Methylorubrum populi: one gene and its partner. The protein of the gene in region 1 interacts with the protein of each later gene in a pairwise test. Links are inferred from orthologs where the notes say so. Each region holds a gene or a part of one and is shown in the gene's direction. Other genes may lie near its edges.

Region 1 (13,455 bases):
ACCGTCGTGGCCGGCACACGGGCGCGCAGGGCCGCGAGATCGACCCCCCAATCGACGCCGACGGCATCCGCGCCGGTCTCGGGGATGACGCGGGCATGGCCCTCGAGACCCGAGCCGCGGGCGAAGACGATGATCTTCGCATCCGGCACCTGCGCGCGGATGCCCTCGACCATCCGCGCGATCGGACCGAGGGAGAAGCGCTTGAGCGCGTCGCCGTCGCTCGAAGCCGGCAGCACGCCGGCATGGGACTCGAAGATCTGCACCGCGTCGGCGCCGGCGCGGAACTGGCGCACGAGGTACTCGGTCTGGACGGTGACCAGCCGGTCGAGCAGCGCATCGAGAAGCGCCGGATCGGAGGCCGCCAGCGCCCGGGCCGGGGCGAGATCCGGCGTGCCGCGCCCGCCGATCATGTAGCTCGCGACCGTCCACGGCGCGCCGCAGAAGCCGAGCAGCGTGGTCTCGTGGGGGAGCGCCCCGCGGATCCGCTCCACCGCCTCGAAGACCGGCGCCAGATGCGAAAAAATCGCCGGGTCGCCCGCCTCGCGCAGGCGCTCGAACTGCGCCCTGCCTTCGAGCGCGTCGAGGCGCGGACCCTCGCCCTCGACGAAGCGCACGTCCTGGCCCAGGGCGTGGGGCACCACGAGGATGTCGGAGAACAGGATCGAGGCCTCGAAGCCGAAGCGGCGGATCGGCTGGAGCGTCACCTCGGTGGCGAAGGCCGGATTGTAGCAGAGATCGAGGAAGGAGCCGGCTTCCGCCCGGGTCGCCCGGTATTCCGGCAGGTACCGGCCGGCTTGGCGCATCATCCAGGCCGGGGGCGGGGAGATCGCCTCGCCCGACAGCACCCGCAGCACCGGCCTGTCCGCCGTCCTTGCCTCGGCCATTCCCAACTCGCTTCCTGCCCGCTTGCCCTTTGCGAGGGAGGCCGGAGAGGTCGCGACCGCGCCATCCCCACCCAGGCCCTCTTCAAAGAAAGAGAGATTCTAGAATCTCTGTTTTTTCTCTTGGACGTTGGATCGTGATGCCGCAAGCGCGTCCACAGGCCCTCCCCACAGCCGCGGCGTTAATCGCCTCTTAACGGATTGGATCTAATGTCCACGATAGGCCAAGCTCACCAGCGGCTTGCGTGGGCCCCTGTGCCCTGAGGGCCCCTTCGGTCCCGGATTCTCCCACGGGGGCGACTCCGCCGTGCGCGCAAGATCACGGTGTTGAGGGAGGAGTCGATGGTTTTCGGGGCAACCCGCCATCGCGCGCCCGCCGGCCCGGCTTTTCCCCACTTGTCGACTCCTCGCCGGCCGGTTGGGGACATCCTGCCGACGAAACCGCTCTTGAACGCCTCAAGCCCTTGAAAGAGCTGGCTTTGCGATGAGGCGCCGACGCCTCTTCCAGCCGCGGCGCGGCGCCTTGACGGAGGGCCGAACCTGTCGGCGTGAGGCGGAGCCGAAGCGATCCAGGTTGCGCGGCGGCCTCCGCAACGGCCTGCCGGGTTCCGTTTCCGCGCCATCGGCCCGCCATCAGACTGAGGGCCGTCCGCGGAAGAACGGCAATTCGGCATCGCCTTCGCGCAAAAAAATGCTCTAAGCATCGCGGGCGGGGCGGCCACGCTGTCTCCCAGGATCGATGCGTCACGGCAGAGACGGGCCGACGATGAGCCGCAGCTACTTCCATCTCCACCTCGTTTCGGACTCCACCGGCGAGACCCTGATCAATGTCGGGCGCGCCGCGGCGGTGCAGTACGAGGGGATCTCGGCGATCGAGCACGTCTACCCGCTGGTGCGCTCGGGCGCGCAGCTCGAACGGGTGATCTCGGAGATCAAGGCGGCGCCGGGCCTCGTGCTCTACACGCTGGTCGGCCACGAACTGATCGAGCGCCTGGAGGAGGCCTGCCGCGAGACCGGCTCGCCGACGCTCAACGTGCTTCAGCCGGTGCACGCGCTCTTGCGCTCCTATCTCGGCGCGACCTCGACCGAGCGGCCGGGCGCCCAGCACATGCTCAACGCCGAGTACTTCAAGCGCATCGACGCGATGAACTTCACCCTGGCCCACGACGACGGCAACCTGCCGGCGGATCTCGACGAGGCCGATGTGGTGCTGGTCGGCGTCAGCCGCACCTCGAAGACGCCGACCTCGATCTATCTCGCCAATCGCGGGCTCAAGACCGCGAACCTGCCGCTCGTGCCCTCGATGCCGCTGCCGCCGAGCTTCGACCGGGTGAAGAAGGCGCTGATCGTCGGGCTGATCGCCAGCCCCGAGCGGATCGTGCAGATCCGCCAGAACCGCCTGCTCAGCCTCAAGGCCGACGACAATTCCTCCTACGTCGATCGGGAATCGGTGGCCGACGAGATCGCCGCCTCGCGCCGGCTCTGCGCCAAGTACCGCTGGCCGACCATCGACGTGACCCGCCGCTCGATCGAGGAGACGGCGGCCGCGATCCTCGATCTCTACCGCGAGCACCGCCTCAAGTTCATCGCGACCTGAGGCAGGGGGGAGGGCGGCGATCATGGACAACGCGGCGCTCGCCGCGGCCGATCTGCGCGAGACCGTCCAGGCCGGGCGCGGGCGCTGCACCGATCTAAGCCTGTCCTATCGGGACTGGGCGCCCCCGCCCGAGCTGCTGATCGGCGCGGTGACGCCGACGCTGCTGCGCGTCTATCACGAGCAGACCACCGTGCTCGGCACGAGCCTCTACGAGCTGCCGGGGGCGGAGGTGACGGAGGAGGGCGTGATCCTCCTCGACGGCGTGTTCCAGTACGCCAGCCAGCTCAACATCTTCCCCGTCAATTTCGAGGATCATTTCCGCGCCGTCGCCGCGCGGCTCCCCGATCTGCGCCGGGTCGACGTCGAGGCGCCGGTCGTGCTGCTGACCGGGATGGGCCACCAGATGTACGGCCACTGGCTGGTCGATTTCCTGCCCAAGCTCTTCCTGCTCCACCGGGCCGGCCACGACATCACGCGGCTCAGCTACCTCCTGCCCGCCGACACGCCGGATTTCGCCCGGGTCTGGCTCGGTCTGCTCGGCATCGGAGAGGACCGCCTCGTCGTCTACGACCGCACCCGGGACCGCGTCGCCTGCCGCCGGCTCCTCGTGCCGACGGCGCTGCGCTTCGTCAGCCGCGCCTCGCCGCTGATGCGGCAGGCTCGCCGCTTCCTGCTCGAACGCGCGGCGCCCGGTCCTCGCCGGCAGCGTCGTTGGCAGGCTCCTTGGACGCTCGGCCGCCGACGCGAGAAGCCGGGGACGGAAAAGATCCTGATCTCCCGCTCGGACAATGCCGATACGCACAACCGCCGCACCCTGGCGGAGCGGGCCCTGTTCGAGGAGACGGCGCTCGCCCGCGGCTTCACCCGCGTCAGGCCCGAGCGGTTGAGCGTGCCCGAGCAGATCGCCCTGTTCCGCTCGGCCGGTACGATCATCGGCGAATACGGTTCGGGGCTGCACGGATCGCTGTTCGCGCCCCCCGGCACCACCGTGGTGGCCCTGCGCGACAACGGGCTCGAACTCGGCTTCCTGCAGAGCTCCATCGACCACGCGCTCGGCCATGCCGGCGGCTACGTGATCGGGTCGGAACGCACGGGGGAGGGGTTCTTCTCCGTGGCGCCGCAGGATATCGACTTCCTGTTTGACTGGCTCGACTGGCGCGGCCTGCGCTGACGGAAACCCTTGTCCCTGTGAACGCCTCTGCTCTCTGGCGCCCCCCCGCGCCCCTCCTCCTCGCCTCGGCGAGCGCCACCCGGCGCGACCTCCTGACGGGGGCCGGCCTTCCGGTGGAGACGGCGCCCGCGCGGATCGACGAGCGCGCCCTCGAAGCCGAGGGCGGCGACATCAGCCCGGTTGAGCTGGCCCGGCGGCTCGCCCGCGCCAAGGCGCAGGAGGTGGCGGCCCGCCACCCCGGCCGCGTCGTGATCGGCGCCGACCAAGTGCTCGAATGCGAGGGCCGCGTCTTCCACAAGCCCGCCGACCTCGCGGCCGCGCACGACCACCTGACCCGGCTCCAGGGCCGTTCCCACGCGCTGCATTCGGCGGTGGCGATCCTGCGGGACGGCCGGGCGGAGGCGTTCGTCGAGCAGGACTTCGTGGAGACGGCGCGGCTGACCATGCGCCCCCTCGATGCGGCGGCCATCGACACCTATCTGCGGCTCGCGGGCGCGGCGGTGACCACGTCGGTCGGTGCCTACCAGCTCGAAGGGCTCGGCATCCACCTGTTCGAGCGGGTCGAGGGCGACCATTCGACGATCCTCGGCCTGCCGCTGACGCCGCTTCTGGGGCGGCTGCGGGGCCTGGGCCTGCTGGCGTTCTGACACGGCGAGGGACGATGGACGATCATCGGCAGGATCACCGGGACGACCACGCCCATCCGGATCACGGCCACGATCATGCCGGGCAGGGGCACCGCCATGCCCACGATCACGGCCATGGGGGCCACGGGCACGTTCACGCGCCGAAAAATTTCGGACCGGCCTTCGCCATCGGCATCGCGCTGAATCTCGGCTTCGTCGGCGTCGAGGCGCTCTACGGCTGGCTGTCGAACTCGATGGCGCTCGTGGCCGATGCCGGCCACAACCTCTCCGACGTGCTCGGGCTCGTCGCCGCCTGGATCGCCGCGGTGCTGGTGAAGCGCGCACCGTCGGCCCGCTTCACCTACGGCCTGCGCGGCTCCTCGATCCTCGCCGCCCTGTTCAACGCGGTGGTGCTACTGGTGGCCACCGGCGGCATCATCGTCGAGGCGGTGCAGCGCTTCCTCGAGCCGGCGCCGGTCGCCGGCGCGACGGTGATGGTGGTGGCCGGGATCGGCATCCTCATCAACGGCTTCACCGCGTGGCTGTTCGCCTCGGGCGCGGGGGGCGACATCAACATCCGCGGCGCCTACCTGCACATGGTCGCCGACGCGGCGGTCTCGGCCGGCGTGGTGCTGGCGGGCCTCGTCATCCTCGCCACCGGCTTCGACTGGCTCGACCCGCTGGTGAGCCTCGTCATCGCCGCGCTCATCATCGTCGCGACCTGGGGCTTGCTGCGCGACAGCGTGGCGATGTCGCTCGCCGCGGTGCCGCCCGGCATCGACCCGGAGGCAGTGCGCGCCTGTCTGGCCGCCCGCCCCGGCGTGCGCGGCCTGCACGACCTGCACATCTGGCCGATGAGCACCACCGAGCCGGCGCTCACCGCCCATCTCGTCGTGGCGGGCGAGGCGAACCACGGCCTCTTCCTCAAGGAGACGGCGGACGAGCTGCGGGAGCGCTTCGGGATCGGCCACGCCACCCTCCAGCTCGAGATCGAGGGGGAGACCGCCTGCACGCTGCCGAAGGGCTGCGTCGCGTGATGTCCATCGGCTTCTCAGGCGCATGCGCCGGCAGGATTCCATGACAGTCAGGGCCTTCGTCGTCGGCCACCCGATCCGGCATTCCCGCTCGCCGCTGATCCACGGCCACTGGCTCGCCGAGCACGGGCTTGCCGGCACCTACGAGCGCATCGACGTGGCGCCGGACGCCTTCGAAGCGTTCGTCCGCGGGCTGCCCGGTTCGGGCTTTGCCGGCGGCAACGTCACGATTCCGCACAAGGAGGCGGCCTATCGCCTCGCCGACTCCCTGACGGAGCGCGCGAAGAAAATCGGCGCGGTGAACACGCTGATCGTCGAGGGCGACCGGGTTCGCGGCGACAACACTGACGCTCCGGGCTTCATCGCCCATCTCGACCAGAGCCTTGGCCGAAGCCCGGACCAGGACTGGCCCGAACGGAGCGGCGGGACCGCCCTGGTGCTCGGCGCGGGCGGGGCGGCGCGGGCCATCGTCGTCGGGCTTGTGGAGCGGGGAATGCGGGTCCGGGTCGCCAACCGCAGCCCCGAGCGGGCGCGGGCGCTCGCCGAACTCGACCCCGACCACGTCGAGGCACTGGCCTGGGAGGCGGTGCCGGAGGCGCTCCCCGACACCGGACTTCTCGTCAACACCACCTCGCTCGGCATGGCCGGGCACCCGCCGCTCGCTCTCGACCTCGCCCCGCTCCCGAGCCGCGCGGCGGTGGCCGACATCGTCTACGTGCCGCTGGAAACGCCGCTCCTCGCCGCGGCGCGGGCGCGGGGGCTCGCCGCGGTCGACGGGCTCGGCATGCTGCTGCACCAGGCGGTGCCGGGCTTCGAGGCGTGGTTCGGCCTGCGTCCCGCCGTCACGCCGGCCCTGCGCGAGAAAATCGTCGCGGATCTCGCCGCGCGATGAGCGCTCCCGGCCAATCCCGCCGCCCCGTGGTGCTCGGCCTCACCGGCTCGATCGGCATGGGCAAATCGGCCACCGCCGCGATGTTCGCCGCCCGCGGCGTGCCGGTCCACGATTCGGACGCGGCGGTCCACGCCCTCTACGGGCCGGGCGGCGCGGCGGCGCGGGCGATCGGCGCGGCCTTTCCGGGCACCCTGACGCCGGAGGGGGGCGTCGACCGCCCGGCGCTCCGCGCGGCAGTACTGGGTGACGCGGAAAAGCTCGGCCGGCTCGAGGCGATCGTGCATCCGCTGGTCCAGGCCGAGAGCCGCGCCTTCCTCGCCCGCAACGCGGGGGCGCCGCTGGTCGTCCTCGACATCCCGCTGCTGTTCGAGACCGGGGCCGACGCCCGCTGCGACGCGGTCCTCGTCGTCACGGCCCCGCCCGAGGTCCAGCGCGCCCGCGTGCTCGCCCGCCCCGGCATGACCGAGGCCGCGTTCGAGGCGATCCGCGCCAAGCAGATGCCGGATGCCGAGAAGCGGGCGCGGGCGGACTTTTTGATCGACACGAGCCGCGGGTTCGAACACGCGGAAGCCGAGGTGGGGCGGATCGTCGAGGAGTTGGCGAGTCGAACCCGCTGACGGAAGCTGCCGGTTAACCCATCCTTCGGCGACCGGCGCGCAGGCTGCCCGCCGGCCACGGAACCAAAAAATGCTGCGCGAGATCGTCCTCGATACCGAGACTACCGGCACGGATGCCAAGAACGGCGACCGACTCATCGAGATCGGCTGCGTCGAGCTGATCAACCACGTCCAGACCGGCAAATTCTATCATCAGCTCATCAACCCGCAGCGGGCGGTGTCCGAGGGGGCATTCGCGGTCCACGGCATCTCGGACGCGATGCTCGCCGACAAGCCGGTCTTCGCCGATGTGGTGGATGCCTTCGTCGCCTTCTGCGGCGATGCGCGGCTGGTGATCCACAACGCGCCCTTCGACGTCGGCTTTCTCAATATGGAGTTCGCCCGGCTCGGGCCCGCCGCCCCGAAGGCGATTCCGTTGGAGGACGTGGTCGACACCCTGCTGCTCGCCCGCCGCAAGCATCCGGGTGCGGCCAACAACCTCGATGCCCTGTGCAACCGCTACGGCGTCGACACCACCCGCCGGGTCAAGCACGGCGCGCTGCTCGACGCGCAGATCCTGGCCGAGGTCTATGTCGAACTGCTGGGCGGCAAGCAGACCAGCCTGGGACTGAGCATCGCCGAGCCGGCCGGAAGCGTGGCGGTCGAGGCGCTGGCCGATTCGGGTCCGGCCGGGCCGCGGCCGATGCGCAGCCGGCTCACCGAGACGGAGCGCCTGCGGCATGGCAGCTTTGTCGAGAGCCTCGGAACAAACGCCGTCTGGCGGGAATACCTGGAACCGTAGTCCGGCCCTTCCATCGATGTCCCTCGTTAAGGTCCTGTTCGGACGCACTCTTCCGCGGCCCACCGCCTGACCGTTCGCCCGCGCCGTCGGCGGGTGCTCCCCGAGACAAATCGCCTTTCTTGCTGCGATGCAAAAACTTTCATCTTGCGGCGCAGCATAAGCGTTCCCATACCATCCCGGTGGATGGCGCGGGGATGAGCGCAATGATGGACGTGATGCAGGAGAGCCGGCCCGATACCCCGATCGCGTTCCGCGGCGGGGCAAGATCCGGCGACCACGAGAAGATCACGGTCAATCTCGGCTTCGTCGATCTCGGGCATGTCGATCTGCTCGTCTCGGAGGGCGTCTACGCCAACCGCAGCGACTTCATCCGCACGGCGATCCGCAACCAGATCGAGCGGCACGCCGACATCACCCGCCAATCGGTGGCCCGCAAACCGATCGAGGTCGGCCTGCGCCGTTACGGCCGGGCCGAACTGGAGACGGCGCGGGCGTCGGGGACACGGCTCGACATCCGCGTCCTCGGCCTCGCCGTGATCGCCGACGACGTTCCCGCCGACCTCGCCAGGGCCGCGATCGCCTCGATCGAAGTGCTCGGCAGCCTCCAGGCAAGCCCCGCGGTGAAGCGGGCGCTGGCCGACCGCCTGCTCTGATCCCGGACGACTTTGGATCCGGATAACCCCCTGCCCTCGTGACCCGCTGCGCGCGCGCGCGCGTCGCCGACCCGGAAAGCGAGACCCGCATGACCGACCGTCACAACGCCTTCTTCACCGACATGGCCGAGGCCACCCGCCTGACCCGGGCCGGACGGCTCGGCGAGGCGACCGCCCTGATCCAGCGCAGCCTCGGGGCCGCGGGACCGGCTCCCGAGAGGCCGCAGCCGGCCGAGGCCACCCCGCACGCAGTCCCGCGGCTCGAAGGCCCGGCGGCCCGGCTCGACCCGGAGGCGCATGCGGCGGACGCGGCCCACGCGGCGCTGATCCCGGAGCGGCTGCGCGAGAACATCGACCAGATGATGCAGGGCCTGCGCACCCTCGCTCCCTCCCTGCGGGGGCTGGTGGGGGGCAACCTGCACGCTCCGAGACCGGAGGGCGTCGAGCCCGAAGACGGCCAGTTCGTCGAGCGCAGCTTCTCCAATGCGGCCGGCGCGCGGGACTACAAGCTGTTCATCCCGAGCCCGCGGAGCGGGCGGCGACCGCTCCTCGTGATGCTGCACGGCTGCACCCAGACGCCGGACGACTTCGCCGCGGGCACGCGCATGAACGGGCTCGCCGAGGAGGAGGGGATCTACGTCGTCTATCCCCGCCAATCGAGCCGGGCCAACGCGCAGCGGTGCTGGAACTGGTTCGAGCCCGGCGACCAGGGCCGGGAAATGGGCGAGGCCGGCATCATCGCCGGGCTCGTCCGTGCGGTCTGCGCCGAGCACCCGATCGACCGCTCCCGCATCTACATCGCCGGCCTCTCGGCGGGCGGGGCGGCGGCGGCCAACATCGCCCGGGCCTATCCCGACCTGTTCGCGGGGCTCGGCGTGCATTCGGGTCTCGCCGCGGGCTGTGCCCGCGACCTGCCCTCGGCGCTGGCGGCGATGCGCGTCGGCGCGCCCGGTGCGGCCGAGCCCGGCGGTGCCGCCGGCTTCGGCGCCGGAGCGGTGACGCAGGCCCTGCGGGTGCCGACCATCGTCTTCCACGGCGAGGGCGACGGCACGGTCCATCCCCGCAACGCCGAGGCGGTGCTGGCCCAGGCCGGGGTCGAGGCGCTGACGCCGCGGCGAGAGGGCGGGACCGGGAGCGGTCACAGCTACACCCGCACCCGCTACGCCGACGAGACCGGCCGGGTGCAGGCCGAGGCGTGGTCGGTGCAGGGCGCGGGCCATGCTTGGTCCGGCGGCAGCCCGGCGGGCAGCTACACCGACGCGAACGGGCCGGATGCCTCGCGGGCGATGCTCGACTTCTTCCTCAGCCACAGCCTGCCGGGCGCACGGGGATAGGGCATCATCCCGAAAGGCGGCCGCCGGCTTCCGGAAACGGTGACGTAGAATCAATCGGCCGGGGCATCACGCCGGATCTCGTATCCCGGGTGCTGCCCCGGCTCTCGGCGCGAGGCCAGCGCCGCCGCGAGCCCGTCGGGAAACAGGGCGACGCCGTCCGGCAGCGCGGCCGGAGCGAGCCAGCGCGCGGTGCAGGCCGTGCCGTCATCCTCGCTGAAACGGATCACGTCGCGGTCGTAGAGGGTCGCGTCGTGCAGGCGGATATCGGCGGCGAAGACGATCTCGTGACCCAGCGCGCCCTCGTGGCGGTAGATATTCTCGAACACCGTCCAGGGGCCGGCGATGGTCACGCCGCAGCCGAGCTCCTCCCGGAATTCCCGCGCCAGGGCCTGCTCGCGGGTCTCGCCGAAGGCGATGCTGCCGCCCGGCGGACGCACGCCCTTGATCCGGCCGCCGTCGTCGAGGACCTCGACGGCCAGCAGCGCGTCCCCGCGCCACGCCAGCCCGATCACCTTGACGCGGATCGCTTGAGGCGGACGCCAACTCGTCATGGAATTCGGTTCCTTCGATCATCGGCGCGGCCGATGCGGGAGGCTAGAGCATCATCCCGAAAGGTGGTTTCCGGATTTCGGAAAAAGATGATGCAAAAACAGAAGCCTAGCGCATCTCCCGCGCCGCGGCCTCGGCCAGGGCCTCTCGAAACGCCGCCCATTCCGCCGCGTCGATCGCAAGCGTCACCGCCGGCGGGCGCGGCAGCACGAGGGCGGCGGCGAGGTCGCCGGCGGCGAGGCTCAGGCCCCGGTACTGCGCGAAATGGGCGAAGGTGACACCGAGTCCCGTTGGTCCCGCCTCGACGCGGCCGACCGCCAGAAGATCGAGCGGCACGGTGAGGCCGCAGCGCAGGGCCTTGGACAGCGCTTCCTTCAGGCACCACAGCCGCGTCAGCCGCTCGGCCTCCGGCACGGCAAGGCAGGCGGCGAGGTTCCGGCGCTCGACTGCCGTGGTCTGGCGCGTCAGCAGGGCGATGTTGGCCGGCCGGATCCGCTCCAGATCGATCCCCATCGGGCAGGCTTCGGGAAAGACGACCGCCACGGCGACCGGGCCGGCATGGGACAGGCTGACGCCGAGATTCGCGGTGCCCTCGCCGGAGAGAACCGGCTGCTCCAGCACGCCGGGTCGGATCGCCAGGGTCCGCGGGTCGAGATCGGGCCGGAGCGCGGCGAGCGCGCATTTGGCGGCGTAGCGCCCGATCAGCAGGCCGTGGCGGCGGCGGGGGTGGAGGCGGTCGGTGAGGAGCGCCTCCTCGTCGCCGTGAAGGAAGCCGGCGCGATGAGCGTTGAGCCAACCGAGCGGCGCGCTCGCCAGCGCCAGGGCGGCCTGCAGCGGCCCGATCCGGGGCGCGTCGAGCCCGAGACGCAGGCTGCGCACCAGCGGCCGGTCGGTCCCCGCTCCTGCCGCGCTTTCGGCGCTTTCCTCACCCGTCATGCCCACCCGCCTCGCCCGCATCAACCAGGAAGGAAACGCGCCATTTTCGCAATGCGAAAGCCCGGACTTTTCGTCCTCGCCCTGAGCGGCCTGCTGTGCGGCTCCGCGCCCACGGCGGCGGATGACGGTGCGTCCGCATGGATCGCCGAGGCCGTGGAGCGGGCCTACCGCCCGCTCCTGAAGGCGTACGAGGTGCCCGGCCTCGCCGTCGCCGTGACGCGGGACGGGCGCTCCGCCGTCTTCACCTTCGGGCTTGCCGACCGGGACGGGCAGCGTCCGGTGACGCGGGACACGCTGTTCGAGATCGGCTCGGTCAGCAAGACCTTCACCGCGACGCTCGCCGCCTACGCGCAGGGGCTCGGCCGGCTCTCGCTCGAGGATGCACCGAGCCGGTTCCTGCCGGTGCTGCGGGACAGCGCCCTCGACCGGGTGAGCCTGCTCGAACTCGGCACCTACACCGCCGGCGGCCTGCCGCTGCAATTCCCCGACAGCGTCACCGACGAGGCGGCGATGACCGCCTATTTCCGGCATTGGCAGCCCTCCGCGCCGCCGGGCACTGAGCGACGCTACTCCAATCCGAGCCTCGGCCTGTTCGGAGCCGCTGCCGCGGCGGCCCTCGGCGGCGATTTTTCGGCGTCGATGCGGACCCGGCTGTTTCCGGAACTCGGACTGAAGAACTCGTTCATCCGCGTGCCCGAGGCCGCGATGGGCGGCTACGCCTGGGGATACGGCAAGGGCGAGCGGCCGATCCGCGTCAATCCGGGCGTTCTCGATGCCGAGGCCTACGGCGTCAAATCCAGCGCCGCCGACATGATCCGCTTCGTCGAGGCCAACATCGATCCCACCCGCCTCGATCCGCCGATGCGGCGGGCGGTCGAGGGCACCCATGTCGGGTATTTCCGAGTCGGCGCGATGGTGCAGGGCCTCGGCTGGGAGCAGTACCCCTATCCGGTCTCGCTGGAGCGTCTTCAGGCCGGCAATGCGCCGGCCATGACGCTGGAGGCGCAACCGGCCGCGCGGCTCGATCCGCCGCAGGCGCCGAGCGGGCCGACGCTGTTCAACAAGACCGGCTCCACCAACGGCTTCGGCGCCTATGTCGCCTTCGTGCCGGAGCGGCGCATCGGCCTCGTCATGCTGGCCAACCGCGCCGTCCCGATCGCGGCGCGCATCGCCGCGGCCCACGCGGTGCTGGAGGCGCTGGCGGCGGAAGGCCCCTGACGCCTCAGCGCTCCCGATCGGTGCGGAAGGCGTGCGGCACCCGCGCCATGCCGACGGCCTCGTAAGTGCCCTCGACGCCTGGTGCGGCGGTGAGCAGCAGCGAGGTCTCGGGGCCGGCCGCCGCCCGCGTCTCGGCGATGAGGCGGCGGCCGATGCCGAGACCCTGGCAGTCGCGGGCGACCGCGAGGTCGGAGAGATAGGCACAGAAGGCGAAGTCGGTGAGCGTGCGCGCCACGCCGACGAGGCGCCCGTCCCGCCGGGCGGTGACGATCAGGTCGGACGCCCGCAGCATCCGGTCGAGCCGCTCGAGGTCTTCGGCCGGCCGCCGCGGCGCGAGGCCGGACTCGACGAGGACACCCTGGAAGGTTTCCGCGTCGAGATCCGGCTCCAGCCCGTAGACGATCGCGTCGCCCACCGGAGGCTCACGCCTCGGCGGCGAAGCGGCCGTGGCAGTGCTTGTACTTCTTGCCCGAGCCGCAGGGGCAGGGCTCGTTGCGGCCGACCCGGCCCCAGGTCGAGGGGTCATCGGGCTTGCGCTCCAGCACCGCCGTGTCCGCCGAGAGGTCGCGCGCGGCAAAGCCGTAGGCGCCGCCCGCCCCGCCGTCGCTGCCGCCATAGGCGAACTCGTTCTCGCCGGTGGCCGGGTCGCGGTGCTCGGGGAACATCGGCGGCAGCTGCGGCTCGCCAAAACCCGCCTGTTCGAACCCCGCGCCGGGGAAGTCCTCGGGGCCCTGCTGCATGATCTCGACATGGGCGAGCTGAGCGGTGACCTGCTCGCGCAGGGCCGCCACGAGGCCGTTGAACAGCTCGAACGCCTCCGACTTGTACTCGTTGAGCGGGTCGCGCTGGGCGAAGCCGCGCCAGCCGACCACCTGCCGCAGGTGGTCGAGGGAGACGAGGTGCTCGCGCCAGAGGTGGTCGAACACCTGCAGCACCACCTGCTTCTCGACATAGGCCATCACCTCGGCGCCGTTGCGCTCGACGCGGGCGGCATAGGACTCGTCGGAGGCCTTGCGCAGGCGCTCGCGGATCTCCTCGTCGGCGATGCCCTCTTCCTTGACCCACTCCTCCACGGGTAGATCGAGGTTGAGCAGGTCGAGGGCGCGCTGCTTCAGCCCTTCCGCGTCCCACTGCTCGGCATAGGCGTTCTCGGGGATGTGCACGGC
Region 2 (14,701 bases), 480 kb from region 1 along the record:
CCCATCGCGTCGCGGTGACGACCTTCGCCTCCAACGTCGCCCGCATCCGCGCGGTGGCGGAGGCCGCCCAGGCCTGCGGCCGGCAGGTGATCGCCGTCGGGCGCGCCATGGACCGGGTCATCGATGTCGCCCGCGAATGCGGCTACCTCGACGGGCTGCCGGACTTCCTCTCGGCCGATTCCTACTCGCACGTGCCGCGGGACAAGGTGGTCTGCCTGCTCACCGGCTCGCAGGGTGAGCCGCGGGCGGCGATGTCGCGGGTCTCGCGCCACGACCACCCGGCGATCTCGCTGACCGCCGGCGACCGGGTGATCTTCTCCTCCCGCGCCATCCCCGGCAACGAGCGCGATGTCGGCGCCATCATCAACGACCTGATCGAGGACGGCATCGAGGTCATCACCGACCGCACCGAACTCGTCCACGTCTCCGGCCATCCCCGCCGCGAGGAGATGGTGGCGATGTATTCGTGGACGCGGCCGAAGGCGGTGGTGCCGGTCCACGGCGAGGCCCTGCATCTCGACGAGCATGCGCGCTTCGCCCGTTCGCAGGGCGTCGAGACCGTGGTGAAGGCCCGCAACGGCGCGGTGGTCCGCCTCGCGCCTGGCAAGCCGGAGGTGGTCGAGCATGTCCGCGCCGGGCGGCTCTACAAAGACGGCAACGTCCTCATCGACTCGAAGGACCGAGCGATCCCCGAGCGGCGCAAGCTGTCGCAGACCGGCCTCGTCTCGGTGGCGCTCGCCATCGACGAGCGCGGCGAGATGGCCGGGGAGCCGGCGGTCGACATCATGGGCCTGCCCAATCGCGGGCGCAGCGGCGAGCCCCTGCTCGACACCGTGGTCGACACCGTCAACCGGACGATCAACGGCCTGTCGCGCGGCAAGATGAAGGACTCGGAGGCCGTGGAGATCGCGGTCGATCGCGCCGTGCGCTCCGCCGTCAACGAGGCCTGGGGCAAGAAGCCCGCCTGCCACGTGCAGGTGGTGGAGGTGTGATCGCCTCGCGCCCGCATCGCCTCGGCGAGCGGGCGCGGGCCGTCGGGATGCGCGACCTTGCCGGAGAGCGAGGCGCGCGGGATCCTTTCACGAGGCCCGGCGAGACGCGCCGGGCGTGACGCTCGAGAAGACAGGGAGGGAGGCAAGCATGATCGGACGGCTCAACCACGTCGCCATCGCGGTGAAGGATCTCGATGCGGCGACCGCGGTCTACCGCGACACGCTCGGCGCCAAGGTGACCGAGCCGCTGCCGCAGCCGGAACACGGCGTGACGGTGGTATTCGTGGAACTGCCCAACAGCAAGGTCGAGCTGATGTCGCCGCTGGGCGAGAACTCGACCATCCAGGGCTTCGTCGACAAGAACCCGGCCGGCGGCATCCACCATGTCTGCTACGAGGTCGAGGACATCATCGCTGCCCGCGACCAGATGAAGGCGGCGGGCGCCCGCGTGCTCGGCACCGGCGAGCCGAAGATCGGCGCCCACGGCAAGCCGGTGATCTTCCTCCACCCCAAGGACTTCCTGGGGACGCTGGTGGAGCTGGAGCAGGTCTGAGCGATCGGCCCCGGTTCGAGATTGTCGGTCGGGCGCCAGCCCGGCCGTTTTCACGAGTGTTCGAAGACGATGACCCGCTCGCCCCTGCGCATCCTGACCGCCTCGACGCCCCTGACCCTCCTGACGGTGGCCGTGCTGATCGCGCTGTTCGCGGCGGTGGCCGTGAAGGGGTTCGACCTGACGGTGTTCGGCGCGCTGGCGCTCTACTTCGTGCTGTGGTGGACCTTCCTGTTCGCGATCCTGCCGCTGGGCAATGCCGCCGAGGCGGACCCGCAGCGGCTGGTGCCCGGCCAGGATCCGGGGGCGCCCGCCAGCCCGCGCCTGCGCGAGAAAGCTCTGCTGACCACCATTCTGGCTGCGGTGGCGTTCTTCGCAGCGCTGCTGATCTTCCCGCTGGCCCGCCTGTAGCGGCGAAAGCTGCACTCCGCCCGGGAGCTAAATATCGAGCCGACTACAGGGCAAGCTCAGTGCAAAAACAAAAAGCAAGGCACGAGGCCTTGCTTTGGAAAACCGAAGTATTTTTCAGCCTGATTTATGTCGCGCATTGCTTGCGGCGCGTTGGCTGATTGTTCCTCCCAAGACCCGGACCGTGCGCTGCCTCGTGGGCTGCGACCATCACGGCGCTGCTTATAGGAAGAAGATTTCTCTTTGTCATCAGGGGAGAGATGGTTCGCAGCGCTTTTTTGCAGGGCGAGCGGCAAGTGGTCTCCTGAATTGATAAATGATGCATTCTGCAGGCCCTTCGCCGGCTTCGTTCCGCCTTATTGCGGACCGATCCTGTGCTCGTCGGGCGCTTGTGTTTTGCAGGGGCAATGTGTTGTGTGCCTCGGCACGCAGGCCCAGCTCCTCCGTTGGCCGCGCCTGCTCTCTTCCAAGGTCGAACGATGCGTCTCTCCCGCTACTTCCTGCCGATCCTGCGCGAGACGCCCAAGGAAGCGGAGATCATTTCGCACCGCCTGATGCTGCGTGCCGGCATGATCCGCCAGGAGGCCGCCGGCATCTACGCGTGGCTGCCGCTGGGTCTGCGCGTCCTCAACAAGGTCTGCGACGTGATCCGCGCCGAGCAGGATCGTGCGGGCGCCATCGAGATCCTGATGCCGACGATTCAGGCGGCCGATCTCTGGCGCGAGTCCGGCCGCTACGAGGCCTACGGCAAGGAGATGCTGCGTCTGAAGGACCGGCACGAGCGTGACCTGCTCTACGGCCCGACGGCGGAGGAGGTCGTGACCGAGATCTTCCGCGCCAGCGCCCGCTCCTACAAGGATCTGCCCAAGAACCTCTACCAGATCTCGTGGAAGTTCCGCGACGAGGTGCGTCCGCGCTTCGGCACCATGCGCTCGCGCGAGTTCCTGATGAAGGACGGCTACTCGTTCGACCTCGATCAGGCCGCCGCGCGCCACTCCTACAACAAGGTCTTCGTCTCCTATCTGCGCACCTTCGAGACGCTCGGCCTCCGGGCGATCCCGATGCGCGCCGATACCGGCCCCATCGGCGGCGATCTCAGCCACGAGTTCATCATCCTGGCCAAGACCGGCGAGAGCGAGGTTTTCTGCGACCGCGCCTATCTCGACATGCCGGTGCCGCCTCCGTCCGTCGATTTCGACGACGTCCCCGGGCTGCAGGGCGTGGTCGATGCCTGGACCTCGCACTACGCCGCCACCGACGAGATGCACGACGAGGCGGTGTTCGCCGAGGTGCCGGAGGCCTCGCGCCTTTCCGCCCGCGGCATCGAGGTCGGCCACATCTTCTATTTCGGCACCAAGTACTCGACGCCGATGAAGGCGGTCGTCACCGGCCCCGACGGGCAGGAGCGGCCGGTGCATATGGGCTCCTACGGCATCGGCCCGAGCCGGCTCGTGGCGGCGACGATCGAGGCGAGCCACGACGAGGCCGGCATCATCTGGCCGGACGCGATCGCCCCCTTCGACGTGGCGCTGATCAACCTCAAGGTCGGCGATTCCGCCTGCGATGCGGCCTGCGGCGAGATCCAGGCGGCGCTGGAGACGGCCGGCCTGTCCGTGCTCTACGACGACCGCGACGAGCGGCCCGGCGCCAAGTTCGCCACCGCCGACCTGATCGGCCTGCCCTGGCAGGTGATCGTCGGTCCGAAGGGTCTGGCCGAAGGCAAGGTCGAGCTGAAGCGCCGCGCCAGCGGGGAGCGCGAGACCGTCGATCCCGTCGATCTCCCCGCCCGCATCCGGCGCGTCTGAGGACCGGCCGCGATGGCACTCGCGTTGGGTAAGGCTGGCATCTCCCTGCGGGGCATCCTGGCACGGCTGAGGAGCGCCCGCGCGAGCGCCTCGACGCCGCCCTTCGCCGGGTTCGAGTGGATCATCGCCGGGCGCTACCTGCGGGCGCGCCGCCGGGGGGGCGGCGTCTCCGTGGTCGCCCTGTTCTCGGTGCTCGGCATCGCGGTGGGCGTGGCCACCCTCATCATCGTGCTCTCGGTGATGAACGGCTTCCGCACCGAGCTGCGCTCCAAGATCATCGGGCTGAACGGCCACGTCTTCGCCGCGCCGATCGACCGGCTGTTCACCGACTACGTCGATCTCTCCGACCGGCTGGAGAAGGTCGCAGGCGTGCGCGCCGTGGTGCCGATGGTGCAGGGGCAGGCCTTCGCCTCCTCCCCCTATGGCGGTTCCGGCGTGCTCGTGCGCGGCGTGCGCGAATCCGATCTGCCGAAGATCCCGGCGGTGTCCGGTGCCATCAAGAGCGGCACGCTCGAAGGCTTCGACGACGGCCAGGGCGTGGCGCTCGGCAAGCGGCTCGCCGACGCCCTCGGCCTCCAGGCGGGCGATCAGGTGACGCTCTCGACGCCGAAGGGCGCGAGCACGCCGTTCGGCACCGCGCCGCGCACCAAGACCTATACGGTCAAGGCGATCTTCGAGATCGGCGTCACCGATTTCGATACCACCATGGCCTTCATGCCGCTGGCCGAAGCGCAGGCCTTCTTCAACCGCGACGGCGACGTCAGCGTGATCGAGATCTATCTCGACGACGCCGATGCGGTGGGTGAGATGCGCGAGCCGCTGGAGATGGCGGCCGAGCGCCCGATCCTTCTGACCGACTGGCGCCAGACCAACCGCACCTTCTTCGGCGCCCTGGAGGTAGAGCGGAACGTGATGTTCCTGATCCTCAACCTCATCGTCATCGTGGCGACGCTAAACATCATCTCGGGCCTGATCCTGCTCGTGCGCGACAAGTCCTCGGACATCGCGATCCTGCGCACCATGGGCGCGACGCCGGGCACGATCATGCGGGTCTTCCTCATCAACGGGGCGCTGATCGGCCTCGTCGGCACGGCGATCGGGCTGATCGGCGGGGTGCTGTTCACCCTCAACATCAAGCCGATCCAGCGCACGCTCTTTCCCACCGCCTGGGATCCGACCGTGCGCTTCCTCGCCGAGATTCCGGCCGAGATGAACACGAGCGAGGTCGCCATCATCGTGATCACCTCGATCCTGCTGTCGCTGGTGGCGACCCTCTATCCCTCCTGGCGCGCCGCCCGGCTCGATCCGGTGCAGGCCCTGCGCTACGGCTGACGGAACGCCCCGATATGGCTCAGACGAATGACGGCGGCGCCCAGCCCGTGCCGGCCCTGTTCTTCGCGGGCGTCCAGCGCCGCTATCAGCAGGGCGAGGGCGCGCTCGAGATCCTGCGCGGCACCGATCTGGCGATCTGGCCGGGCGAGCTGGTCGCCCTGGTGGCCCCTTCGGGCGCCGGCAAATCGACCCTGCTCCACGTCGCCGGCCTGCTGGAGCGGCCCGATGGCGGCGAGGTCTATATCGGCGGCCAGCCGACCGCGGCGATGTCGGACGCCGAGCGCACCCGCCTGCGGCGCGAGGAGATGGGCTTCGTCTACCAGTTCCACCACCTGCTGCCGGAGTTCTCGGCGCTGGAGAACGTGGTGCTGCCCCAGCTCATCCGCGGGCTCGCCCGCAAGGAGGCGGAGGCCCGTGCCGCCGAACTCCTGAGCTTCCTCGGCCTCAAGGACCGCCTGCCGCACCGCCCGGCCGAACTCTCGGGCGGCGAGCAGCAGCGCGTCGCCATCGCCCGCGCGGTGGCCAACGGCCCGCGCCTGCTGCTGGCCGACGAACCCACGGGCAACCTCGACCCGCAGACCTCGGGACGGGTCTTCAGCATCCTGCTCCAGCTCGTGCGCGCCTCGGGCCTCGCGGCCCTGATCGCGACCCACAACATGGATCTGGCCGCCCGCATGGACCGCCGCGTGACCATCCGCGACGGGATGATCGAGCAGCTCGGCTAGGGGCGAGCGCCTCGGGTTCGATCCTCAGCCGTCATCGCGTGCGAATGCGAGGCGCCTCGGTGGCGCGGATCCGGAGAGAGCAGGCGCTGGATCGCATCGTATCCGCCTCGCAATGACGGAAAGGGCCTGCCACGCATCGGCACCGAGGCAGGGCGCTCGGCGGCGGTCGGGCGCGGGAGGCTGCAGCCTCACAGTGGCGCTGGCAACACATCGTTCACCATACCGCCGTGTCACCGCGTCCCCAGACTTTACACAGAACAAAACAGGAACAAAAATCACTCCATCAACACGGAGTGGAAGCCATGACCAAGCGCGTGTTCCTTACCAGCGTCGTCGAGTTCACCGCCTTCGGCCTGCTCTTCGGTGCGGTCGCGCTCTGGGCGGTAGCCTTGGCGCCGATCCATTAATGGTCCGCGTTCGAGCGCGCTTTGTTCCGGTGCCGGAAGCGTTGCTCACAGGAAATGTCATCAGGCGGGTGGTTTCACACCGGATCACCCGTCTGGACGACGCCGGGTTCGAAGAACGGTGGATATCGCCCGCGGTGCGGCGTGCCGGTGACAGACTCGCAAGGCATTGAACGGCGATCTTAGGGGGATCCGAACAGGGTCCCTCATGGCGCGCACGCTTAAAGAGGTCGGCTTCGTCCACCTCCACGTTCATTCGTCCTACTCGCTGCTCGAAGGCGGCGTGAAGGTCGCCGACCTCGTCAAGGCGGCGGCCGCCGACCGCCAGCCCGCGCTCGCGCTCACCGACACCAACAACCTGTTCGGCGCGCTGGAATTCTCCGAAAAGGCCGCCGGCACCGGCATCCAGCCGATCGCGGGCCTCCAACTCACCGTCTGCTTCGAGGCGCCCGATCCGATGGCGCGCATGCCGCAGGCCGGCTGCGCCAACATCGTGCTGCTCGCCCAGGACGAGACCGGCTACGGCAACCTGCTTCGGCTGGGCAGCCGGGCCTATTTCGACGGTCCGCTCGGCGCCGCTCCCAACCTCGCCGTCTCGGCCCTGGAGGGCAATGTCGACGGCCTGATCGGCCTCACCGGTGGGCTCACGGGGCCGCTCGATACCAGCCTGCGCGCCGGCCGCGCCGACCAGGCGGCCCGCCGCCTGGAGGTGCTGAAAGGGGCCTTCGGCGAGGAGCGCCTCTACGTCGAGATCCAGCGCCACGGCCTCGACGACGAGCGCGCGGTGGAGCGCGAGTTGCTGCGGCTCGCCGACGGCAACGGCCTCGGCATCGTCGCGACGAACGAGCCGTTCTTCGCCAAGCCCGGCGACTACGACGCCCACGACGCCCTGCTCGCGATCGCGGAGGGCCGCCTCGTCTCCGACGAGCGCCGCCGCCGTCTCACCCCGCGCCACGCCTTCACCACGCGGGCGGCGATGATGGAGCTGTTCCGCGATCTGCCGGACGCGCTCTCGGCCTCCGTCGAGATCGCCATGCGCTGCGCCGTTCGGGTGCGCACCCGCAAACCCATCCTGCCGAACTTCGCCAGCGTCGCCGCGGGCGAGGCCCCGCCCATGGCCGAAGCACTCGCCGAGGCCGCTGAGGCGCCGGTCCAGGCGGTGGCCGCCGACGAGCCGACGGAGCTGTGCCGCCAGGCCGAGGCCGGGCTGGAGCTGCGCCTGAAGCAGCACGGCACCGCGCCGGGCTTCTCGGAGGAGGATTACCGCGCGCGGCTGAAGTTCGAGCTCGACGTCATCGTCAAGATGAAGTTCCCGGGCTACTTCCTGATCGTCTCGGACTTCATCAAGTGGGCCAAGGACCACGACATTCCCGTCGGTCCGGGCCGCGGCTCGGGCGCGGGCTCGCTGGTGGCGTGGTCGCTCCTCATCACCGACCTCGATCCCCTCCGTTTCGGCCTGCTGTTCGAGCGCTTCCTCAACCCCGAGCGCGTCTCGATGCCGGACTTCGACATCGACTTCTGCGTCGAGGGCCGCGAGCGGGTGATCCGCTACGTGCAGCAGCGCTACGGCGAGCGTCAGGTCGGGCAGATCATCACCTTCGGTACCCTGCTCGCCCGCGGCGTGCTGCGCGACGTCGGCCGCGTGCTGGAGATGCCCTACGGGCAGGTCGACAAGCTGACCAAGCTCGTGCCGCAGAACCCGGCCAACCCCGTGACGCTGGCGCAAGCCATCGAGGGCGAGCCCAAGCTGCAGCAGGCGATCGAGGAGGAGCCGATCGTCGCCCGCCTCATCGAAATCTCGAAGAAGCTCGAGGGCCTGCACCGCCACGCCTCGACCCACGCCGCCGGCGTGGTGATCGGCGACCGCCCCCTCGAAGAGCTGGTGCCGCTCTACCGAGACCCGAAGACGGGCATGCGGGTGACCCAGTTCAACATGAAGTGGGTCGAGCAGGCGGGGCTGGTGAAGTTCGACTTCCTGGGCCTCAAGACTCTGACGATGCTGCGATGCTGCACCGACCTGCTGAAGCAGCGCGGCATCGAGGTCGATCTGGCTCAAATCCCGCTCGACGACCCAAAGACCTACGAGCCGATGGGGCGCGGCGAGACGGTCGCGGTGTTCCAGGTGGAATCCGCCGGCATGCGCAAGGCGCTGTGCGAGATGCAGGCCGACCGCCTGGAGGACATCATCGCGCTGGTGGCGCTCTACCGCCCGGGCCCGATGGCCAACATCCCGGTCTATTGCGAGCGCAAGCTCGGGCGCGACGCCGGCAACGAGGCGAGCTGGTACCCGCACCCGATGCTGGAGCCGATCCTGAAGGAGACCTTCGGGATCATCGTCTACCAAGAGCAGGTGATGGAGGTCGCCAAGGTTCTCGCCGGCTACACCCTGGGCGAGGCCGACATGCTCCGCCGCGCCATGGGCAAGAAGATCAAGGCGGAGATGGACGCCCAGCGCGACCGCTTCGTGAAGGGCTGCCTGGAGAGCGGGATCACTCAGGCCAAGGCCAACGAGATCTTCGACCTGCTCGCCAAGTTCGCCGATTACGGCTTCAACAAGTCCCACGCGGCGGCCTACGCGCTCGTGACCTACCAGACCGCCTATCTGAAGGCGAACTTTCCCGTCGAGTTCCTGGCCGCGGCCATGACGCTCGACATCGACAACACCGACAAGCTCGCCGAATTTCGCCAGGACGCGCAGCGCCTGAAGATCACCGTCGAGCCGCCCTCGGTGAACACCTCGGGCGTGGTGTTCGACGTCAAGGAAGGGCGCATCCTCTACGCGCTCGCCGCGATCAAGGGCGTCGGCCGCTCGGCGGTGGAATCGATCGTCGCCGCCCGCGGGGAGAAGCCGTTCAAGGACCTCGCCTGCTTCGCCCGGCGCCTCAACCCGCGCCACGTCAACAAGCGCACGCTGGAAAACCTGATCGCGGCCGGCGCTCTCGATTGCATCGAGCCCGACCGGGCGCGGGCCTGGGCCGCGGTCGAGCCGATGATGAAGATGGCCCAAGGCGCGGCCGAGGCCGAGACCTCCGGCATCACCGACATGTTCGGCGGCGTCGCCTCCGCCGATGTGGCGCTCCGCATCCCGCCGCACGAATTCTGGACCCACACGGACAAGCTCAAGCGCGAATGCGACGCCATCGGCTTCTTCCTCTCGGGCCACCCGCTCGACGAGTACGGGCCGATCCTCGAGAAGCTGCGGGTTCAGTCCTGGGCGGATTTCTGCCGCGCGGTGCGGGCGGGCTCGGCCAGCGTCGGGCGGATCGCGGCCTCGGTGCTCGACCGCTCCGAGCGGCGCACCAAGAGCGGCAACAAGCTCGGCATCGTCATCCTCTCGGACCAGACTGGCCACTTCGAGGCGATCATCTTCTCCGAGGGGCTGAACCAGTACCGCGACATCCTCGAACCCGGCCGCCCGCTGGTGCTGACGATCCAGGCCAACCTGGAGGGCGAGGACGTGCGCGCCCGCATCACCACCGCCGAGCCCCTCGATCAGGCCGCCGCCCGCCACCAGAAGGGGATGCGGATCTTCCTGCGCGACGACCGGGCGATCAGTTCGGTGCAGCAGCGCCTGACCCTGCGCGGGGAGGGCGAGGTCTCGCTGATCCTGATCCTCGACGGGGGCGAGCGCGAGGTCGAGGTCCGTCTGAAGGACCGCTATCAGGCGACCCCGCAGGTGGCGGGCGCCCTGCGCGCCGTGCCGGGCGTGGTGCAGGTCGAGGTGAATTGAAGGGGCCCGCCCGAACCCCCCGGTAACCAATCCGATCACCTCCGCAGGATATTGGCGTTACAGAACCTTTCGTGCCTCATCGCCGCCACAGCTCGGTGATTCTGCCAAGGTAAGGTTCGGCCAAACCCAAGGTGGCGCGTGGGAACTCCGGTTGGCGGAGTTCGCCCGGCGCCGCGAAGCGGCCGAAGCCCTTCGAATGCCGCGGCGCCGCATGGTCGCCGCCCGATGGAGTGTGGGATGACCGGACACGGTTTGAGAATGACGGCCGCCGCCGCCCTAATGGGGCTGGCCGGTGCCGCGCAGGCGGCGCAGTGCGGCAACAATGCCGCCGGCTTCGAGGCCTGGAAGGACGAGTTCATCGCCGAAGCCAAGGGCCGGGCCAGCCCGGCGGCGCTCGCGGCGCTCGCCAACACCTCCTACTCCACGGCGACGATCTCGGCGGATCGAGGCCAGAAGAGCTTCAAGCTCTCGCTCGACCAGTTCCTGGCCAAGCGCGGCGGCAACACCATCGTCTCCCGCGGGCGCGCCCTCAAGGCTCAGAACGCGGCCCTCTTCGCCTCGATCGAGCAGCGCTACGGCGTGCCGCCGGGCCCGCTCCTGGCGATCTGGGGCATGGAGACCGGCTTCGGCGCGGTGAAGGGCAACGTCAACACCCTGTCGGCGGTGGCGACGCTCGCCTACGATTGCCGCCGCTCGGCCTATTTCACCGACCAGCTCTACGCGGCGCTCAAGCTCGTCGACAGCGGCGTGCTGACGCCCGCGACCCGGGGTGCTGCCCACGGCGAGGTCGGCCACACCCAGTTCCTGCCCAAGAACGTCCTGACCTACGGCGTCGGCGGCAGCCTCGACAGCGCGCCGGTCGCGTTGAACTCCACCGCCAACTTCCTGAAAGGTCACGGCTGGCAGCGCGGTGCGGGCTACCAGCCCGGTGAGCCGAACTTCGCCGCGATCCAGGGCTGGAACGCCGCCGGCGTCTACCAGCGCGCCATCGCGCTTCTCGGCGCCCGGATCGACGGGCAGTAGTCTTCTCGCACGTCCGTCAGGGCGAGCGGGGCGAAGCCGTCCAGCCGCGGCGTGCCTGATCCGGCACGCTCGCGCCCTGGATCGCTGACGCCTCGCCCCGCATGACGGAGGCGAGAACTACGCGCAGGCCGCGCGCCGGTCTTCCAGGCGCTCGGCCACGAGCGCCTGGAGCGACCACAGGTGCCGGTCGTGGATGCCGAGCCGGGCGCAGGCCTCCACGGTGCGGAACAGATACTCGGCGCTGGGCCCCAGATGCCCGCAGGCCGCCGCGATCCTGTCCGCGATCGCGGCGTCGGATAGGCGGCCGGTGTAGCGGTCGCTCGCCCGGTTCACCATGAAGGTCAGTGCCGTGACCGGCCCGGTGTCCGTCTCCACGCTGACCCAGCGCCCCTCGTAGCCCTTGCCCTTCATCTCCCGCCGCCAGACCGGCATCAGGGTCGCGTGCGGGTCGGCATCGTCCAGGCGGAAGGTGACGCCGCGGCAGATTCCGCCGCGGTCGAGTCCCAGCACGAGGCCGGGACTCTCCGGCGTGCCGCGGAAGCGCCGCTGCAGCAGGCAGAAGCGGCGGTGCCAGCCGCGCAGCGTGCCGAGCCGCTGCTCGGAGACGGCGAATTCCGGGTTCCACAGCAGTGAGCCGTAGGCGAACACCCACAGCCCGCCCTCAGACGAGGCACGCCGCGCCAGCATCGCTTCGAGCTCGGGCGCGAGATCGTCGTCGGAGAGCAGCGTCAGCGCTGTTTCATCGTCGGGGACGGTGTCGGGATGGGCACGGGCGATGAGGTCGAGGGTGAGGGACAGGGGACGGGAAGGCATCAGGCCGGAGCGGATCATCTTTGGGGGTGTGAGTGCAACCCGTTTCGCCCCTTCCTCGTCATTCCGGAGCGCCGCAGGCGAATCCGGAATCCACGACGGGCCGCGACCTCCGACGTCAGCGCCGCATCACGGGTGGATCCCGGGTTCCGCGATGCGGCCCCGGGATGACGGAGAAGGCATGGGCGCCGCTCTTCGCCAGACGGTCTGCCCAGAGCGGGCAACATCCGGTTCAGCGTGCCGGTGAGTCCAACTCCGAAAACGGCTCGCTGCGGTGCCCCTCGCAGACGTCCTCTTCGTCGCGCAGGACGGTGAGATTGTCCGCTTCCTCCCGCACCACGAGTTTAGGCCGCTCCGGCTCGCCGAGGCTGCGGCCCTTCATGCGGGTCGAGACGCAATAGAGCCGGCGGCCGCCATCCTCGAACGGGCCGGTAATACGGCTTCGCTCGAACCGGACCGGGAGCAGCGAGACGGAGCCGAAGGCGACCTGGCCGCGGGCGAGCGCCGCGATCCGCTCGCGCACGGTGCCCGTGGTGGTGGAAGGCGGCGCCGCGCGCACCGAGCAGCCGGCGGTCAGGGCCAAAGCCAACACCATGCTCCCTCGCCTCCTGATCATCTGCGAATCTCCTATTGCGTGTGAAGGCGTAGCAATTTCTATCAAAGCGGGAAATGGCCCCGCACCCGCGGCGCGGTTCGGTGTCCGGCCCGGCTCCCGCGGGGCGAAAAAATGCTTATCTCTCCCCCATGCAGTGGACCGACGAAGGCCTCGTGATCGGCCTGCGCAAGCACGGTGAGACCGGGGTCGTGCTCGAACTGATGACGCCGGAGCACGGGCGCCATCTCGGGCTCGTCCATGGCGGGCGCTCGCGGCGGATGCAGCCGATGCTCCAGCCCGGCAACACGCTGCGCGCGACGTGGCGGGCGCGGCTCGACGGGGCGCTCGGCGCCTACGCGGTCGAGCCGCTTACCATGAACGCCTCGCGGCTGATGGATTCGGGCCTCGCCCTCTACGGGATCGGTCATCTCTCGACGCTGCTGCGGCTCCTGCCCGAGCGCGACCCGCATCCTGCCCTCTACGAGGCGGCGCAGGTCCTGATTGCCCATCTCGACGATCCCGAGATCGCCCCCGCCCTGATGGTGCGGTTCGAACTGGCGCTGCTGGCGAGCCTCGGCTTCGGCCTCGACCTGTCGCATTGCGCGGCGACGGGCGCCAACGACGCCCTGGTCTACGTCTCGCCGAAGAGCGGGCGCGCGGTCAGCGCCTCGGCGGGCGAGCCCTATCGCGACCGCCTGCTGGCCCTGCCGCCCTTCCTGCGCGACCGCGACCAGCCCGGCAGCGGCTGGCGCACGCCGGACGCCCACGACGTTCGGGAGGGGTTTACCTTGACGGGGTATTTCCTCGATCAGCATGTCTGGCGCCCGCGGGCGCAGGGCACGCCGGAGGAGCGGGCACGATTCGTCGCACTCGGCACTGGCCAGAGTGGGTGATGTTCGTGTTATGTTCCATTTTTCTTGCGGGATGCCGTGACCCGTCCTGACGGGTTGCGGGGGCGTAAGGCCGGCGCGCGTCGGCCTTGCGGACGAAAATGACGATGTGGAGTGAGTGATGGGCCAGCCCGTCCTGCCGCCGCCGGGCGACGGCATCGAGAGCGTCGAGCTGAAGACGGCGCTGGAGGAGCGCTACTACGCCTACGCGCTCTCGACGATCATGCAGCGCGCGCTGCCCGATGCCCGCGACGGCCTCAAGCCCGTGCACCGGCGCATCCTGCACGGCATGAACCTGCTGCGTCTTAACCCGACCGCGGCTTTCAAAAAGTGCGCAAAAATCGTCGGCGACGTGATGGGTGACTTCCATCCCCACGGCGACCAAGCGATCTACGACGCGCTGGTGCGCCTCTCCCAGGACTTCGCCCAGCGCTACCCGCTGGTCGATGGCCAGGGCAATTTCGGGAATATCGACGGCGACGGTCCGGCGGCCTACCGCTACACCGAGGCGCGGCTGACCGAGGTCGCCCGCCTGCTGCTCGACGGGATCGACGAGGACACGGTCGATTTCCGCCCCTCCTATAACGGCGAGAAGGAGGAGCCCGTCGTCCTGCCGGCGGCCTTCCCGAACCTTCTGGCCAACGGCAGCCAGGGCATCGCGGTCGGCATGGCGACCTCGATCCCGCCGCACAACGCCGCCGAACTCTGCGACGCGGCGCTCTACCTGATCCAGAACCGCGAGGCGACCTCCGAGCAGCTCTGCACCTTCGTGCAGGGGCCGGACTTCCCCACCGGCGGCATCCTGATCGACTCGCCCGACGTGATCCGCGAGGCCTACCGCACCGGCCGCGGCGGTTTTCGTGTGAGGGCGCGCTGGGCGAAGGAGGATCTCGGCCGCGGCACCTGGAACATCGTCGTCACCGAGATCCCCTACGGGGTGCCGAAGGCGCGCCTCATCGAGAAGCTCGCCGACCTGCTCCAGGAGAAGAAGCTGCCGCTCTTGGCCGATGTGCGCGACGAGTCGGCCGAGGACGTGCGGGTCGTGCTGGAGCCGCGCTCGCGCTCGGTCGATCCGGTGATGCTGATGGAATCGCTGTTCCGGCTCTCGGAGCTGGAGGCGCGGGTCCCGCTCAATCTCAACGTCCTCGTCGGCGGGGTCGTGCCCCGCGTCATCGGCTTGGCCGAGTGCCTGCGCGAGTGGGTCGATCACCGCCGCGTGGTGCTGCAGCGCCGCTCCAGCTACCGCCTCGGCCAGATCGAGCGCCGCCTCGAAATCCTCGGCGGCCTGCTCATCGTCTATCTCGACCTCGACGAGGTAATCCGCATCATCCGCGAGGAGGACGAGCCGAAGGCCGCCCTGATGGCGCGGTTCGAGCTTACCGAGGTGCAGGCCAACGCCATCCTCGACACCCGCCTGCGCTCGCTGCGTAAGCTCGA

What was found.
Region 2: the proteins of dnaQ (region 1) and dnaE interact in binary tests that used the Escherichia coli proteins (3 or more experiments, as listed by UniProt). The link is inferred for Methylorubrum populi from one-to-one orthologs.

The regions. Positions count from the first base shown.
Region 1 is NZ_AP014809.1:1,633,420-1,646,874, reverse strand. The notes cover bases 5,926-8,743. They hold dnaQ (DNA polymerase III subunit epsilon), read left to right. Parts: upstream 5,926-6,888; coding sequence 6,889-7,599; downstream 7,600-8,743. Other genes in these bases: MPPM_RS07525 (extracellular catalytic domain type 1 short-chain-length polyhydroxyalkanoate depolymerase), read left to right, coding at 8,342-8,743; MPPM_RS07530 (ribbon-helix-helix domain-containing protein), read left to right, coding at 7,803-8,252; coaE (dephospho-CoA kinase), read left to right, coding at 6,198-6,818; MPPM_RS07545 (shikimate dehydrogenase), read left to right, coding at 5,926-6,201. Also shown: hemE (uroporphyrinogen decarboxylase), read right to left, coding at 1-884; MPPM_RS07565 (pyruvate, water dikinase regulatory protein), read left to right, coding at 1,648-2,478; MPPM_RS07560 (glycosyltransferase family 61 protein), read left to right, coding at 2,501-3,649; MPPM_RS07555 (Maf family protein), read left to right, coding at 3,667-4,296; MPPM_RS07550 (cation diffusion facilitator family transporter), read left to right, coding at 4,311-5,312; more of MPPM_RS07545, read left to right, coding at 5,353-5,925; more of MPPM_RS07525, read left to right, coding at 8,744-9,586; MPPM_RS07520 (NUDIX hydrolase), read right to left, coding at 9,637-10,137; MPPM_RS07515 (4'-phosphopantetheinyl transferase family protein), read right to left, coding at 10,244-11,071; ampC (class C beta-lactamase), read left to right, coding at 11,123-12,289; MPPM_RS07505 (GNAT family N-acetyltransferase), read right to left, coding at 12,294-12,704; preprotein translocase subunit SecA, read right to left, coding at 12,712-13,455. UniProt on the Escherichia coli protein: DNA polymerase III is a complex, multichain enzyme responsible for most of the replicative synthesis in bacteria. The epsilon subunit contain the editing function and is a proofreading 3'-5' exonuclease.
Region 2 is NZ_AP014809.1:1,154,731-1,169,431, reverse strand. The notes cover bases 6,083-10,146. They hold dnaE (DNA polymerase III subunit alpha), read left to right. Parts: upstream 6,083-6,424; coding sequence 6,425-9,946; downstream 9,947-10,146. Outside these bases: MPPM_RS05455 (ribonuclease J), read left to right, coding at 1-992; mce (methylmalonyl-CoA epimerase), read left to right, coding at 1,141-1,545; MPPM_RS05445 (DUF1467 family protein), read left to right, coding at 1,615-1,953; MPPM_RS27830 (hypothetical protein), read right to left, coding at 2,010-2,246; proS (proline--tRNA ligase), read left to right, coding at 2,430-3,755; MPPM_RS05435 (lipoprotein-releasing ABC transporter permease subunit), read left to right, coding at 3,768-5,087; MPPM_RS05430 (ABC transporter ATP-binding protein), read left to right, coding at 5,102-5,812; MPPM_RS05420 (lytic murein transglycosylase), read left to right, coding at 10,184-10,969; MPPM_RS05415 (gamma-glutamylcyclotransferase), read right to left, coding at 11,087-11,782; MPPM_RS05410 (hypothetical protein), read right to left, coding at 12,012-12,395; DNA repair protein RecO, read left to right, coding at 12,524-13,267; parC (DNA topoisomerase IV subunit A), read left to right, coding at 13,386-14,701. UniProt on the Escherichia coli protein: DNA polymerase III is a complex, multichain enzyme responsible for most of the replicative synthesis in bacteria. This DNA polymerase also exhibits 3' to 5' exonuclease activity. The alpha chain is the DNA polymerase catalytic subunit.